Regions from separate parts of the Streptomyces nojiriensis genome, predicted to be linked through region 1. Evidence: riboswitches for the same ligand, from Rfam matches in the RefSeq annotation. Region 1 holds a riboswitch; the other holds the start of a gene.
The links. A riboswitch is a leader RNA that binds a small molecule or an ion and turns the genes downstream of it on or off. The one in region 1 is predicted to bind S-adenosylmethionine.
Positions count from the first base shown of each region.

Region 2: another riboswitch for S-adenosylmethionine. It lies ahead of JYK04_RS14035 (aminotransferase class V-fold PLP-dependent enzyme); the one in region 1 lies ahead of thrC (threonine synthase).

Region 1 covers NZ_CP071139.1:4,321,115-4,328,686, forward strand. The annotation lists gene groL (chaperonin GroEL) at 1-30, opposite strand, end outside; gene JYK04_RS20010 (cold-shock protein) at 357-563, opposite strand; gene JYK04_RS20015 (MoaD/ThiS family protein) at 990-1,268, opposite strand; gene thrC (threonine synthase) at 1,307-2,581, opposite strand; SAM riboswitch class I at 2,599-2,756, opposite strand; gene JYK04_RS20025 (glucosyl-3-phosphoglycerate synthase) at 2,942-3,892, shown strand; gene JYK04_RS20030 (alpha,alpha-trehalose-phosphate synthase (UDP-forming)) at 3,939-5,390, shown strand; gene otsB (trehalose-phosphatase) at 5,485-6,333, opposite strand; gene JYK04_RS20040 (DUF3263 domain-containing protein) at 6,373-6,609, opposite strand; gene JYK04_RS20045 (extracellular solute-binding protein) at 6,657-7,572, opposite strand, start outside.
Region 2 covers NZ_CP071139.1:3,004,178-3,011,749, forward strand. The annotation lists gene JYK04_RS14015 (NYN domain-containing protein) at 1-667, opposite strand, end outside; gene JYK04_RS14020 (hypothetical protein) at 708-947, opposite strand; gene JYK04_RS14025 (rhomboid family intramembrane serine protease) at 1,072-1,806, shown strand; gene JYK04_RS14030 (Lrp/AsnC family transcriptional regulator) at 1,803-2,084, shown strand; gene JYK04_RS14035 (aminotransferase class V-fold PLP-dependent enzyme) at 2,612-3,994, opposite strand; SAM riboswitch class IV at 4,218-4,334, opposite strand; gene trpD (anthranilate phosphoribosyltransferase) at 4,421-5,485, opposite strand; gene qcrB (cytochrome bc1 complex cytochrome b subunit) at 5,650-7,275, opposite strand; gene qcrA (cytochrome bc1 complex Rieske iron-sulfur subunit) at 7,272-7,572, opposite strand, start outside.

The DNA of each region.
Region 1 (7,572 bases):
CTCCTCGTCGAACGCAATGATCTTGGCCATCTGAAGTGGTCCTCCCGGACAGCGGTGGATTGCTCCCAGGACCGCGCCCGCGCCCGCGACGGACGGCCTGCGTGCCCGGCGGTTCCTTCCCGCCGGACCCTGCGGGCCTCACCGACCCGGTCCTCGTTCAGTAGCACTCTCAACCGGAGAGTGCTAACGCCAATGATTAGCACTCGACCCCTCCGAGTGCAAGCGGCTTCGCGCATCACCCCGCTACTACCGGGCACACGGACGAGGGGCCCCCATCCCGTGTCCAGGATGTGGGCCCCTCGTGGTGTTCCAGGTCTTCGCCGAAGACTGTGCGTCGGTGGTCGATCGCTCCAGGACTAGCCGAGTGCGAGCTTGACCATGTCCGCCTGCGGACCCTTCTGGCCCTGCGAGATCTCGAACTCGACCCGCTGACCCTCTTCAAGGGTGCGGTACCCGTCCATCTGGATGGCGCTGTAGTGGACGAACACATCCGCACCACCGTCGACCGCGATGAAGCCGTAGCCCTTCTCCGCGTTGAACCACTTGACGGTGCCCTGAGCCATGCCTAACTCCCCTATTACTGGCCCTTGCGCAGGAACGCACTTCACGATCCCGGGTCAGAACTTGCGTCGGAACGCGTCGACCGAGGCTGAATGTATCTGCGCGGATGCTGTCTGCAACAGGTCAATCCGATGAGAATTCTGGACACCGAGAAACATTGAAATAGAGTGAAAATTTGCCATACTCCCGGGCAACTCGGGCCTGACATATCTCGCCAAAGCCCCATACCGCACTCGCATGTTGGCCCGATGTCGACCCTTGCGCGGCCCGTTCATATGCAGGGGGCAAGAACAGCGGAGGGGACTTCCCCAACCCTACCGTGCCCAATCAAGCAGAATTGCCCCCTCCGCTTTTAGCGGAGGGGGCAATTTCGGTTTGCGCGTGTCACCTGGGCGGCGACCCGGGAGAACCGGGAGAGATCCGGGGAATCAGCAACCGCCGGCGACGGCCGGGATGATCGAGACGCCGGCGCCGTCCGGCGTCGCCGCCTGCAGCCCGCCCTCGAAGCGCACGTCGTCGTCGTTGACGTAGACGTTGACGAAACGGCGCAGCTTGCCCTGGTCGTCCAGGACGCGCGCGGCGATGCCCGGGTGGTTCTTCTCCAGGGACTCGATGACCTCGGCGAGGGTCGCGCCCTCGGCCGGAACCTCGGCGACGCCGCCGGTGTAGGTGCGCAGGATGGTGGGGATGCGGACGTTGACGCTCATGGCGCTACTGCCTTTCCGGTAGGGCGGAGGAGAAGTGGTCAGGCCAGGCCGGCGGCGCGGAAGGCGTCCAGGCTGGGGCGGATGGTGGCGGTCTGCCCGCTGTCCGCGGCCACCGCCTCCAGGGTCTTGAGGCCGTCACCGGTGTTGAGGACGACGGTGGTCAGCGTCGGGTCGAGCTGCCCGTTGTCGATGAGCTTCTTCGTCACGCCGACGGTCACGCCGCCCGCGGTCTCGGCGAAGATGCCCTCGGTCTGCGCGAGGACCTTGATGGCCTCGACGACCTGCTCGTCGGTGACGTCCTCGACGAAACCGCCGGTGCGGCGGGCGATGTCCAGGACGTACGGGCCGTCCGCCGGGTTGCCGATGGCCAGCGACTTGGCGATGGTGTTCGGCTTCTGCGGGCGGACCACGTCGTGACCGGCCTTGAAGGCGGTGGACACCGGGGAGCAGCCCTCGGCCTGGGCGCCGAAGATCTTGTACGGCTTGTCCTCGACGAGGCCGAGCCTGATGAGCTCCTGCAGACCCTTGTCGATCTTCGTCAGCTGCGAGCCGGACGCGATCGGGATGACGATCTGGTCGGGCAGCTGCCAGCCGAGCTGCTCGCAGATCTCGTACGCGAGCGTCTTGGAGCCCTCGCCGTAGTACGGACGCAGGTTGACGTTGACGAAGCCCCAGCCCTCGCCCAGCGGGTCGCCGATGAGCTCGGAGCAGAAGCGGTTGACGTCGTCGTAGTTGCCCTCGATGCCGACCAGGTCGCCGCCGTACACACCGGCCATGACGACCTTGCCCTGCTCCAGGTCGTGCGGGATGAACACGCAGGAGCGGAAGCCGGCCCGCGCGGCCGCGGCGCCGACGGCGCCGGCCAGGTTGCCGGTCGAGGAGCAGGACAGGGTGGTGAAGCCGAAGGCGCGGGCGGCCTCGACGGCGATGGCCACGACGCGGTCCTTGAAGGAGTGCGTCGGGTTGCCGGAGTCGTCCTTGACGTAGAGCTTGCCGGTGATGCCCAGTTCCTTGGCCAGGTTGGCCGCGTCCACGAGCTTGGTGAAGCCGGGGTTCAGGCTGGGCTTGCCGGCCACGTCCGCGGGGACGGGCAGCAGCGGCGCGTAGCGCCAGATGTTGTTGGGGCCGGCCTCGATCGCGGCGCGCAGGGCCTCGGGGTCGCCGGTCGGCAGGTCGTAGGCGACTTCCAGCGGTCCGAAGCACTCGGCGCACGCGAAGATGGGGCCGAGCTCGAAACGGGTACCGCACTCGCGACAGGAAAGGCCGGTGGCAGGTCCGAGATCAACAGAGGTGGCGACAGTCTGTGCAGCCATGATGGCGAGGCCCTTTCTCCTCATCTTCCCCATGGCGCACTTCGCCATGAGACGGAATTGGCACCTTCCCTAGCCGGGGACCTCGCTGACGAGCGCTGACGCGCGATCGCGAGAACCGACTGGAGGGTTGCCGGGGCTTCAACGGGCCGTGTCCCTCTGCCCCTCTGGATGAGCGGTATGGCACCGGCACACGCGCTCTGTGGCGCGCCGGTGCGTTTGTACGCGGGGACCCCCGGCATGCGGTGGTCCTTCGCGTTGTTCAAGACTGTAACCGAAGGCCCGCGCGGTTGAGACAGGCGTCCGAACCGCGAGATGGATCACATAAGGGCGAATATCGCCGACACGCAGGGAGTGCTGAGGGTGCTGGAAGAGGTGGAGCGATGGCTGGCCGACCGCTCCTGGTCCGCCGCCGACCGACCGCTCGACCAGCTGCTCGACCGGAAACGGGCGGCCGGAACCACGGTCAGCGTCGTGCTGCCCGCACTGGACGAGGAGGCGACGGTCGGCGCGATCGTCGAAGTCATCCGGCGTGAGCTGATCGAGGGACTGCCGGTCCCCCTGGTGGACGAGCTGGTCGTCATCGACTCGGGCTCCGCCGACCGGACCGCGGAGATCGCGGCGAAGGCCGGGGCCCGGGTGGTGCACCGCGACGACATCCTGCCCCGCGTCCCGGCGCTGCCCGGCAAGGGGGAGGTGCTGTGGCGCTCGCTGCTGGCCACCGACGGGGACATCGTCTGCTTCGTCGACGCCGACCTGCGGGACTTCTCCGCCGCCTTCGTCTCCGGCATCGTCGGACCGCTGCTGACCGACCCCGACGTGCAGTTCGTCAAGGCGATGTACGACCGGCCGCTGGGGGACGCCCCGGGGCAGGGCGGCCGGGTCACCGAGCTGGTCGCCCGCCCGCTGCTCAACCTCCACTGGCCGCAGCTGGCCGGCTTCGTGCAGCCGCTGGGCGGCGAGTACGCCGTGCGCCGCTCCCTGCTGGAGCGGCTGCCGTTCCCCGTCGGCTACGGCGTCGAGCTGGGCCTGCTGGTCGACGCGCTGCACAGCGTCGGGCTGGACGCGCTGGCCCAGGTGGACGTGGGCGTGCGGGTCCACCGCCACCAGGACGGGCAGGCGCTGGGCCGGATGGCCGCGGCGATCTACCGCACCGCGCAGGTGCGGCTCTCGCGCGGGCACCTCGTACGGCCGGAGCTCACGCAGTTCGAGCGCGGGCCGGAGGGTTTCGTACCGCGGACGCATCCCGTGGACACGGAGGAGCGGCCGCCGATGGCGGGCATCGAGGAGTACGCGCTGCGTCGCGTGGCGTGAGCGAACGTACGGTTTGAGCGGGTGCGGGCCGGGCTAGGTTGGCCGCATGGCTTCCCAGGTGCTCGTCGCAGCGAACCGCGGCCCCCTCTCCTACGCCCTCGCCGAGGACGGGACGCTCAGCGCCCGGCGCGGCGGGGGCGGTCTCGTCTCCGGACTCTCCACGGCCCTCGCCGAGCAGCCGGACGCGCTGTGGATCTGTGCGGCGCTGTCGGACGCGGACCGGGAGGCGGTCCGCCGGGGCGTTGCCGAACCGGGCGTCCGGATGCTGGACATCGATCCCACGATGTACGACGACGCGTACAACGGCATCGCCAACTCTGTGCTGTGGTTCACACATCACCATCTGTACGACATCCCTCGCGAACCGGTCTTCGACGCCGGGTTCCGCCGGCAGTGGGAGTCGTACGAGCGCTACAACCAGGCCTTCGCCCAGGCCCTGGCCGAGGAGGCCGGGCAGGGCGCGCAGGTGCTGGTCCAGGACTACCACTTGGCGCTGGTGCCCGGGCTGCTGCGGGTGCTCCGCCCCGACCTGCGGATCGCGCACTTCACGCACACCCCGTGGGCCGCGCCCGGCTATCTCGCCATGCTGCCCGACACGGTCCGCGAGACCCTGCTGTGGGGCATGCTCGGCGCGGACGTGCTCGGCTTCCACACCGAGGCCTGGGCGGCCGAGTTCCTGGGATCGGCGCGGCTCGACGACGCGTGGGGGCGGTCGGAGGTGCGCGACGGCCCGGTGGTGGAGCACCGGCGGTACGCGGTGTGGCCCACCCGCACCACGCACGTGCGCGCGTACCCGCTGGGCGTGGACGGGGACGAACTGCGGGCGCTGGCGCACCGGCCTGCGGTGAACGCCAAGCTGGCGGAGCTGCGGGCGGAGGTCGACGGACTGCGGACGATCGTCCGCGTGGACCGCACGGAGCTGTCGAAGAACATCCTGCGCGGCCTGCTGGCGTACCGGGAACTGCTGACCGGGCGCCCGCAGTGGCGGGGCCGGGTGGTCCACCTGGCGTCGGCGTACCCGTCCCGGCAGGACCTGGCGGTGTACCGGGACTACACGGCCGCAGTGGCGGAGCTGGCGGCGGAGATCAACGCGGAGTTCGGCACGGAGGACTGGCAGCCGGTGCTGGTGTCGGTGAAGGACGACTTCGAACGCTCGCTGGCGGCGTACCGGCTGGCGGACGTGGCGCTGGTGAACCCGGTGCGGGACGGGATGAACCTGGTGGCGAAGGAGATCCCGGTGGTGTCGGAGGCGGGGTGCGTGCTGGTGCTGTCCACCGGGGCGGGGGCGTACGAGGAGCTCCGCCAGGACGCGCTGACGGTGAACCCGTACGACGTGACGGCGACGGCGGACGCGCTGCACGCTGCGCTGGCCATGCCGGTGGGTGAGCGGGCAGAACGCACCAAGCGCCTCGCGGCGGCGGCGACGTCCCTCCCCCCGACGGCCTGGTTCAGGGCCCAGCTCTCGGCCCTCGGCCCCTCCAGCCCCGCCGGCGTTTGAGGCGCGGGGGTCCGGGGGCCGGCCCCCGGCAGCGGCGCCGCTGCCGGGGCTCTGCCCCAGACCCCGCTCCTCAAACGCCGGAGGGGCTGAGATATCAGCGGCGGATGGCTTCGGCCAGGGCGGCCAGGAAGGCGGCTACCGGGCCCGGGCCGGGGAGGACCAGGTCGGCCCGCGCGGCGAGCTCGGGGACCTCCGCGGAGCCGCTGCACACCAGCAGCCCCGGCAGGCCGTCGGCCCGGCCCTTCTCGACCGCCGAGAACGCCGCCAGGTCGCCCAGGTCGTCGCCCGCGTACAGCACCGCCTCCGCGTCCCGCTCCGCCAGGAACTCGGTCAGGGCGACGCCCTTGTCCATGCCGGGCGGCCTCAGTTCCAGCACCGCCCGCCCCGGCTCGACCATCAGCCCGTGCCGCGCCGCGAGCTCCGCCAGCGGCTCCCGCAGCGCCGCGAAGGCCGCCGCCGGGTCCTGCGCCCGCCGGGTGTGCACGGCCAGCGCCCGGCCCTTCTCCTCGATCCAGGTGCCGCGCCAGGCCCCGATGGAGTCCAGGTACCCGGGCAGCTCCGCCCGGACCGCCGCCACCCCGGGGTGCTCGGCGGGCGCGTGGACGATGCCGCTGACGGCGTCCCACCGTTCGGCTCCGTAGTGGCCGAGGACGACCAGGTGCTGCAGGCCGGGGATTCCGGCGAAGCCCCCGTAGCGGACGGCGACGCCCGCCGGCCGGCCGGTGATGACGGCCACCGAGTCGACCTCGGGGGCGAGTGCGGACAGCGCCGGGACGGCTCCGGGATGGGCTCGGGCCTGGTCCGGGTCCGGGACGATGTCGGCGAGCGTGCCGTCGAAGTCCAGGGCGACCACGGACCGGCGGGGTACGCGGAGCAGGGCTTCGAGTCCCTCGCGTCCGGCTGCGGTGACGGGCATCGGCAGGTCGTGCGGATGACTCCCCATACGCACGACCCTAACGGCCGGGCGGTGCCACGGCTACGGCTATCGCCGGGCTCGCTGGGCCTCGCGGATCCTGCGCAGCCGGTTCACCGTGCCCGGGGCGTGGGCCAGGGCCCGCGGGTCGTCCATCAGTGCGTTGAGCAACTGGTAGTAGCGGACGGGGGTCATCCCCAGCCCTTCCCGGATGGCCCGTTCCTTGGCTCCGGGCCCGGGCCAGGTGCGTCCCTCGTACGCGAGCACCGCGGCCTCCGTGGCCGTCAGCTGCCCCTCGTCCGTCATACCGCCAGATTAACGCCGCGCTCTGACACCCGGCCCGCCGCCACCGGTCAGCGCGGATCCGCCGCCCGGGCGGCCGTGGCGATCTGCTCCAGCACCTTCGCGGGCTGCCCGCCCGGCTGGACGGTCTTGCCGATGTTCTGCTTGATGTCCTCGCTGACGCCCGCCCAGGACTTCTTGCCGACCGGGTACAGCCGGGAGCTGGGCAGTGCCGTCAGGAAGGGCTTCAGCTGCGGGGCCGAGCCGCCCGTGGCGGCCTGCTTGGCCTGGTAGCCGCTGGTGGTGGCGGGCAGCAGGTCGTACTTCTCGGTGAAGGCCGTCACGTTCTTCGGCTGGTACAGGAAGTCCAGGAACTTGCCGGACTCCTGGCGGTGGCCGTTCTTGAAGGCCATGACCCAGTCCGCGACGCCCATCGCGGGCTGGTCGCTGCCGTCGGAGGTGGGCAGCGGCACCATGCCGAACTTCACGCCCTTGGCGGCGGCCTGCTTGAGCAGGGTCGGGTGCCCGTTGAGCATGCCGACCTCGCCCTTGGTGAAGCCGTCGAAGGCGGCTTGGCGGTCCAGCTTGCCGGGCTCCACGGGGCCGGTCAGCCCCTGGCCGACCATCTTGTCCCGCAGGAACTCCAGCGCCTTGACGTTGGGGGCGGAGTCGATGGAGTACGACTCCTCGTTGTCGGTGTAGCCGCCGCCGCCCGCGAGCATCCACATCATCGTCTCGGCCTGTGCCTCCTCGCGGCCCAGCGGCAGCGCGAAGGGGGTGGGCACATTGGCGGCCTTGAGCTTCTTGGCGGCGGCTTCGAGGTCCGCCCAGTTCTTCGGCTGCCAGCCCTTGGCGTCCTTGCCGATCACACCGGCGTCGGCGAGCAGCTTCTCGTTGTAGAAGAGCAGCCGGGTGCTGGCCACGAAGGGCATGCCGTACTGGACCTGCTTGACCTTGCCGGCGTCGGCGAGCGGGCCGAGGAAGTCG
Region 2 (7,572 bases), 1.3 Mb from region 1:
CGGCCGCGTCGCCGCGGATCCCGTCGATCTCCGCATTCACCTTGCGCAGGGCAGCGTCACCCCGCTTGACGTCGCTGAGGGCGCTGCGCAGCTTGCGCTGAAGCGATTCCGCTTCCTTGCGGGCCGCGTCCAGTTCGACCCGGACCTGCTCCCCGCCCGCGCGCTGCAGCTCCCGTGCGTGGGCCAGCTCCTCGCGCAGCCGCTCCAGCTCGCGCCGGGTCTCCTCGCCGACCCGCTCGGCGTCGGCGCGCTGCGCCTCCTCGCCCGCGGCGGCCACCAGCTTGACCCAGCCGGCCGGCCGCAGGACGAAGGCGGCGGCCGCCACGTCCAGCGGATCCGCCGCGGCCGGGGGCGCGCCGGCCTCCAGCGCGGCGGCCAGGTCGGCCTGCGCCTCACGCAGCTTCTCGGCGACCCTGCTCCGGAACACGGCGTCGGTCTCGACCGCCGCGGCCATGGCATTTCCCGCGAACTTGGCGCGCCGGGTCGGGGTGAACCGGGCGTACTGGCGCAGCTGCGCCGGGAGGTCCGCGACCGTCAGCGCGCCGAAGGCGTCCGAGACGAGCGCGACGACCCGGCGCCGCACGCCTTCCGGCAGCGGGTGGTCGAGCGCCTCGGCGGCGTCGCCGGCCGCATCGGCCGGCTCAGCGCCGCTTGCTGGCTCCACAATCCGTCACCCCTACCGTGATCTTCCTGTGGGTGCGCCTCCGTCAGGAGTCCGCGCCCGGCCTGTCCACGAGCTCGATCTGGTCCACCGCGTTGCACCAGCGGCAGCGGACCGACTCGATGGTCTCATTGACCACCTCGCGCTCCTCGACCTTGGGCTCCCCGGCGAGGTCCAGGTGGACGTACTCCACGACCTTCGACGAACGGGTCACGTCGAAGCGCGTGAGATTGCCGCACAGGGTGCAGCGCCACCGGGTGGTGTCGGTCGGCAGGGGAACCGTCATCAGGCCGCTCTCTCCTTCGTAGCTGATTCAATTAAAGCCGCCCGCGCCGCCGTATGCGTCGTCCTGCGGACCGCAGCTCGTAACCCTACGGCCTGCCACCGCTTCAGGTGGGTCCCCTTGCGTCATGCTCTGTCACATGATCGTAAGGTGGCGGGCCGTTCGCGAGGCCGCCCGGGGACCGGTGGTGGCCCATGCGCTGATCGCGGGCTGCGCCGTGGCGTTCGTACTCGGCCCGGCCTCGGGGCTCAACCCGGCCTACGGGACGGGGGAAGAGCTGCTGTCCGACGGGACGGCTTACTTCCGGCGCTGGGGGGTGGTCCCGGACGAGCTCTTCACGGGCGGCCCCGGCGCCTGGCTGACCCCGCTGACGGCGCTGTTCGTCCACGGCAGCTGGCTGCATCTGCTCGGAAACATGCTCTTTCTGTACGTTTTCGGCGCGATGGCGGAGGAACGGATGGGCCGCCCGGCGTTCCTCGTCTTCTACCTCTGTACGGGGTACCTGGCGATGGCGGCGTACGCGGCGGCCAACGCGGGCTCCCCGCAGACGCTGGTCGGGGCCTCCGGTGCCATCTCGGCCGTACTGGGCGCCTTCCTCTTCCTGCTCCCGCGGGCGAGGGTGACGAGCCTGTTCCCGTTCCTCTTCTTCCTGCCGCTGCGGTTCCCGGCGTGGCTGGTGCTGCTGTTCTGGTTCGCCCTCCAGTGGGTGGCGGCGCAGCGGGCCGGCAGCGGGCCTGGAGTCGCCTATCTGGCCCATCTGGTGGGCTTCTCGCTCGGCTTCCTCTACGCGTGGGCCCGCTATCGGGGTACGACTAGAGTGAGGCGACCAGCGACGGCCACCGAGGGAGACAGCCAGCCGTGATCACCGCGATCGTGCTCATCAAGACCAGCGTGGACCGGATCCCCGAGATCGCCGAGTCCATCGCCGCCCTCGAGAACGTCAGCGAGGTCTACTCCGTCACGGGGACGTACGACCTGATCGCGCTGGTCCGCGTGGCCCGTCACGAGAACCTGGCGGACATCATCCCCGGCCGCATCAGCAAGATCCCGGGCGTCGAGGCGACGGACACCCACGTGGCCTTCCGCACGTACTCCCAGCACGACCTGGAAGCGGCGTTCGCGATCGGTCTCGACGCGTAACGCCTCCGGCACGGTCTGCCGGGTCCCCTGCGGGGTGCTCGGCTGTGTGCGGTGCTCGCGCCGTCTGCCGGGTCCCCTGCGGGGTGCTCGGCTGTGTGCGGTGCTCGCGCCGTCTGCCGGGCGCTGCCCGGACCCGCGCCTCAAACGCCGGCGAGGCTGAAAGTGCGGGCCTGTCGGTTCGGGTCGGTCCGTGGGGCCGCGCCGGGGTGTCTCCTCGGCTCGGCGCGTGCTGTGTGTCTCGGCTGTGCCCGGCGGTCGCGCCTCGTCCTGCGGGGACACCCCGCCACGTCCCCACTCCCCTTCCGCCGTCGAAGCCCTGCCGTGGGGCGGGGACACGCAGGAGGGTCCCCGCAGGACGAGGCGCGACCACGGCCGCCTGGCCGGGACGAGCCCGAACGCGCCGAGCCGAGGAGACCCTCGTGCGGGGCACCGCCCCACCCTTTGAAGCCCCGCCGGCGATTGAGGCGACCCACCTCGGCAGAGGAAGACGTGCCGCCGAGCCGTACACCGCCGAGCCGCCCGCAGGGCTACACGGCGGGGACGCAGCGGCCTTCCTCCGTGCGGTACTGCCACTTGGCTCCGGAGGTGACCAGTTCCTTCACGGCGCCGACGAAGCGCTCCACGTGCTCGTCGGGGGTCCCGGCGCCGAAGCTGACGCGGATGGCGTTGAGGGAGCGCTCGCCCGGGGCGGCCTCCGGGGCTCCGCATTCGCCCTGGGCCTGCGGCTCGCTGCCCAGCAGGGTGCGGACCAGCGGGTGGGCGCAGAACAGGCCGTCGCGTACGCCGATCCCGTACTCGGCGGACAGCGCGGCGGCGAAGTGGGAGCTGTTCCAGCCGTCCACCACGAAGGAGATGACGCCGACCCGGGGGGCGTCGTCCCCGAAGAGGGAGAGGATCCGGACCGCCGGGACCTCCGCCAGGCCTTCCCGGACCTTCTCGATGAGGTGCTGCTCGCGGGCGACGAGGTTCTCGAAGCCGGCCTCGGTCAGGGCCTTGCAGGCGGAGGCGATGGAGTAGACGCCGATGACGTTCGGGGAGCCGGCCTCGTGGCGGGCCGCGGTGGTGTGCCACTCGACGTCGACGCCGCCGTCCTCGCGCCGGGCCACCTTCCGGGAGGCGCCGCCGCCCGCGAGGTACGGGTCGGCCTGCTGGAGCCAGTCCGCGCGGCCGGCGAGCACGCCCGAGCCGAAGGGCGCGTAGAGCTTGTGCCCGGAGAAGGCGACCCAGTCGACGTCGAGCTCCTGCACGGAGACGGGGTGGTGCGGGGCCAGTTGGGCGGCGTCCAGCACGATGCGCGCGCCGTGGGCGTGCGCGGCGGCGGCGAGTTCCTTGACCGGCCACAGCTCGCCGGTGACGTTGGAGGCGCCGGTGACGCAGACCAGTGCCGGACCGTACGGGTCGCGGTCGGCGAGGGCCCGCTCCAGGGTGGCGACGGCCTCGGCCGGGGTGCGCGGTGCGTTGAGGTAGGTGACCTGGGCGTTCGTCCACGGCAGCAGCGAGGCGTGGTGCTCGGTCTCGAAGACGAACACCTGGCAGTCGGCGGGGAGTACGGCGGCGAGCAGGTTCAGCGAGTCGGTGGTGGACCGGGTGAAGACGACCTGGTCGGTGGGGCGGCAGTCGAGGAACTCGGCGACGGTGACCCGGCTCTGCTCGAAGAGGTCGGTGGAGAGCTGCGAGAGGTATCCGGCGCCGCGGTGCACGCTGCCGTAGTACGGGGCGTACGCGGCCACGTCGTCCCAGACGCGCTGCAGGGCGGGGGCGCTGGCCGCGTAGTCGAGGGCCGCGTAGGTGACCTCGCCGCCGGTGACGAGCGGGACGGTGACGTCCCGGCCGAGGACCGCGAGCGGCTCGGCACAGGCGGGGTCGACGGTGGTGGCGGTGGCGACGGCGGCGTTCAGGGATGCGGACATGGCGGTATCTCCCGGCAGGCAGGGCTGAATGGCTTCGGTGTGCCCGTACGCGGGTACGGCACTGCGGCCGTCCGGGGTACGGGAGGGTCCTCGGACCGCGCTGTGCGGGGGTACACGGAAGTGACCCTGATCCGAGGGTTGAAGTAGGGGCGGAGTCGCCCTATCGCATTCGCTTGCTCACGGAAAAAGCTCCTCGAGAAGACCAGGACCCCTGGTGTCGAGGGATCCGCGCTTGCCGTAGGCCTTGCTGCCTACGACCTGGTCATCACCCGGGGCACCCCGCCACGGAAGGAGGGTTGCCGGACAGCAAGCCGGGGCCTACACGCTGTCACTCGTGACCTGGTCAGCATCCTGCCACATGATCGCGCGTACGCAAGACCCCGGTCCGCATGGTGGACCGGGGTCGTCGTTTTCGCGCCGTTCCCGCTACGCGTTGCTGGCCGTCACCCAGCGCTCCAGGGCGGCCCGGGCCGCGCCCGAGTCGATGGACTCCGCCGCGCGGGCCATACCGGCGGCGATCTGCTCCTCCAGGCTGCCCGCGCCGGGGTCGAGGGCGGCCAGGGCCGCCGCCGAGTTCAGCAGGACGGCGTCGCGGACCGGGCCGGTCTCGCCGGCCAGCAGGCGGCGGGCCACGTCCGCGTTGTACGAGGGGTCCCCGCCGGCCAGGGCGGAGACGTCGACCAGGGAGATGCCCACGTCACGGGGGTCGAAGGCCTGCTCGGAGACCTTGCCGTCACGGACCCACCAGATGCGCGAGGTCGACGTCGTGGTCAGTTCGTCCAGGCCGTCGTCACCGCGGAAGACCAGCGCGGAGGAGCCCCGGTCGGCGAGCACGCCGGCGATGATCGGGGCCATCCGGGGGTCGGCCACGCCGGTCGCCTGGGCGCGCACCCGGGCCGGGTTGGTCAGCGGGCCCAGCGCGTTGAAGAAGGTCCGGATGCCCAGTTCCTTGCGGGCCGCGGCCACATGGCGCAGTGCCGGGTGGAACTTCACGGCGAAGCAGAAGGTGATGCCGGCCTCCTCGGCGACCTCCACGACCCGCTCCCGGCTCAGCTGGAGGTTCACTCCGAGCTTCTCCAGGACGTCCGAGGAGCCGCTCGCGGAGGACGCGGCCCGGTTGCCGTGCTTGACGACCTTGGCGCCGGTACCGGCCACCACGATGGCCGACATCGTGGAGATGTTCACCGTTTTGGCCCCGTCGCCGCCGGTGCCGACGATGTCCACCGTGCGGCCGGGCACCTCGATCAGGTTGGCGTGCGCGTACATCGCCCGTACGAGGCCGTTGATCTCCTCGACCGTCTCCCCCTTGGCCCGCAGCGCGACCGTGAAGCCGGCGATCTGGGCGTCGGTGGCCTCCCCCCGCATGATCCGGTCCATGGCCCAGGCGGTGTCCTCCGCGCGCAGGTCCTGGCCGGTCAGCAGAGCGTCGAGAAGGCCCGGCCAGCCACGGGCCGCCACGCTGTCGCCGCCTGCCGGGGTCGCAACGTTCATGGTCCGCTCCTGCTGTCGGTGGAGGATTCCACGCTTGATCGGTCAGGGTTCAGCCTATCCAGCCCCGGTTACGGCAAAGAGCCCCGTCCAGACACTGGACGGGGCTCTCGCCGTGGCGACACCAGGACTGACCGAAATCAGTCCCTCATGCGTTCAGACGGGGATCAGTGGTGGCCGTGGCCGGACTGGATCTCCTTGTATTCCTCCACCGTGGGCTTCGGAATCTGGTTGTTCTCGCCGTAGAAGCCCTTGCTGAGCTTCGCGCGCAGCTTCTCGGCGGCCTTCACCTTGCGCTCGACACCGTTCTCGTCGACCGTCGGGCCGATCTCGACCGGCTTGTACTGCTCGTGCGCGGTGAGCTTGTGCAGCTGACCCGCCGGGAGCGGCTCGTGGACCTCGACGAACTCACCGTGCGGCAGACGCTTGATGATGCCGGTCTCGCGACCGTGCAGCACCTTGTCGTGGTCCCGGCGCTGGAGGCCGAGGCAGATCCGCTTGGTGACGATGAAGGCGAGGACCGGGACGACGAAGAAGCCGATCCGGACGAACCAGGTGATCGAGTTGATCGACAGGTGGAAGTACTGGGCGAACATGTCGTTGCCGCCGCCGATGAGGAGCACGATGTACTCCGCGATCCAGGCGACACCGAAGGCCGTACGGGTCGGGACGTTGCGCGGGCGGTCCAGGATGTGGTGCTCGCGCTTGTCCCCGGTGACCCAGGACTCGATGAACGGCCAGACGGCGATCGCACCCAGCACCAGCGGGAAGAGCAGCAGCGGGATGAACACGCCCAGGACGAGCGTGTGGCCCCACAGGTTGATCTCCCAGCCGGGCATGGCTCGGATCAGGCCTTCCGGCATACCCATGTACCAGTCGGGCTGCGCACCGGTGGACACGTTGTCCGGGCGGTACGGGCCGAGCGCCCAGATCGGGTTGATCGAGGCGATCGCCGCGATGGCCGCGATGACACCGAAGACCAGGAAGAAGAAGCCTCCGGCCTTGGCCATGTAGACCGGCAGCAGCGGCATGCCGACGACGTTGTCGTTCGTCTTGCCGGGACCCGCGAACTGGGTGTGCTTGTGGTAGAAGACCAGGATCAGGTGGGCCACGAGCAGGCCCATCATGATGCCGGGCAGCAGCAGGATGTGCACCGAGTAGAACCGCGCGACGAAGTCGCCGCCCGGGAACTCCCCGCCGAACAGGAACATCGACAGGTACGTGCCGACGACCGGGACGGACAGGATGGCGCCCTGCATGAAGCGGACACCGGTACCCGAGAGCAGGTCGTCCGGCAGCGAGTAACCGGTGAAGCCGGTGAACATGCCGAGGACCAGCAGCAGGAAGCCGAAGATCCAGTTGACCTCACGCGGCTTGCGGAACGCGCCGGTGAAGAAGACGCGCATCATGTGCACGACCATGGCCGCGACGAAGATCAGCGCCGCCCAGTGGTGGATCTGACGGATCAGCAGGCCACCGCGGACGTCGAAGCTGATGTCCAGCGTCGAGGCGAAGGCCTCGGACATCATGACGCCCTGCATCGGCACGTACGAGCCGTGGTACACGACCTCGTTCATGCTCGGGTGGAAGAACAGCGTCAGGTACACACCCGTGAGGATGATGATGATGAAGCTGTAGAGGCAGATCTCACCGAGCATGAAGGACCAGTGGTCCGGGAAGATCTTGCGCATGTTGGCCTTGGCGAGGCTGTAGATGCCCAGGCGGCCGTCCGCCCAGTCCGCTACGCGCTCGCCGGCCGGCGCTTTGCGCTCGTTGTTGACGCTGGTGCTCATCCGCGCTCCCAGAATGCAGGACCGACGGGCTCTTCGAAGTCGCCGAGCGCTTCGAGGAAGCCTTCGTCATTCACGCCGATCCGCAGCTGCGGAAGCGCGTGACCGGCCGGGCCGAAGATGACACGGGCGCCGTCGGAGAGGTCGAAGGTGGACTGGTGGCACGGGCAGAGCACGTGGTGCGTCTGCTGCTCGTACAGGCTGATCGGGCAGCCGACGTGGGTGCAGATCTTGGAGTAGGCCACGATCCCGTCGTGGGACCACTCCAGTTCCTTCTTGTCCTTGATGTCTTCCGGCTGA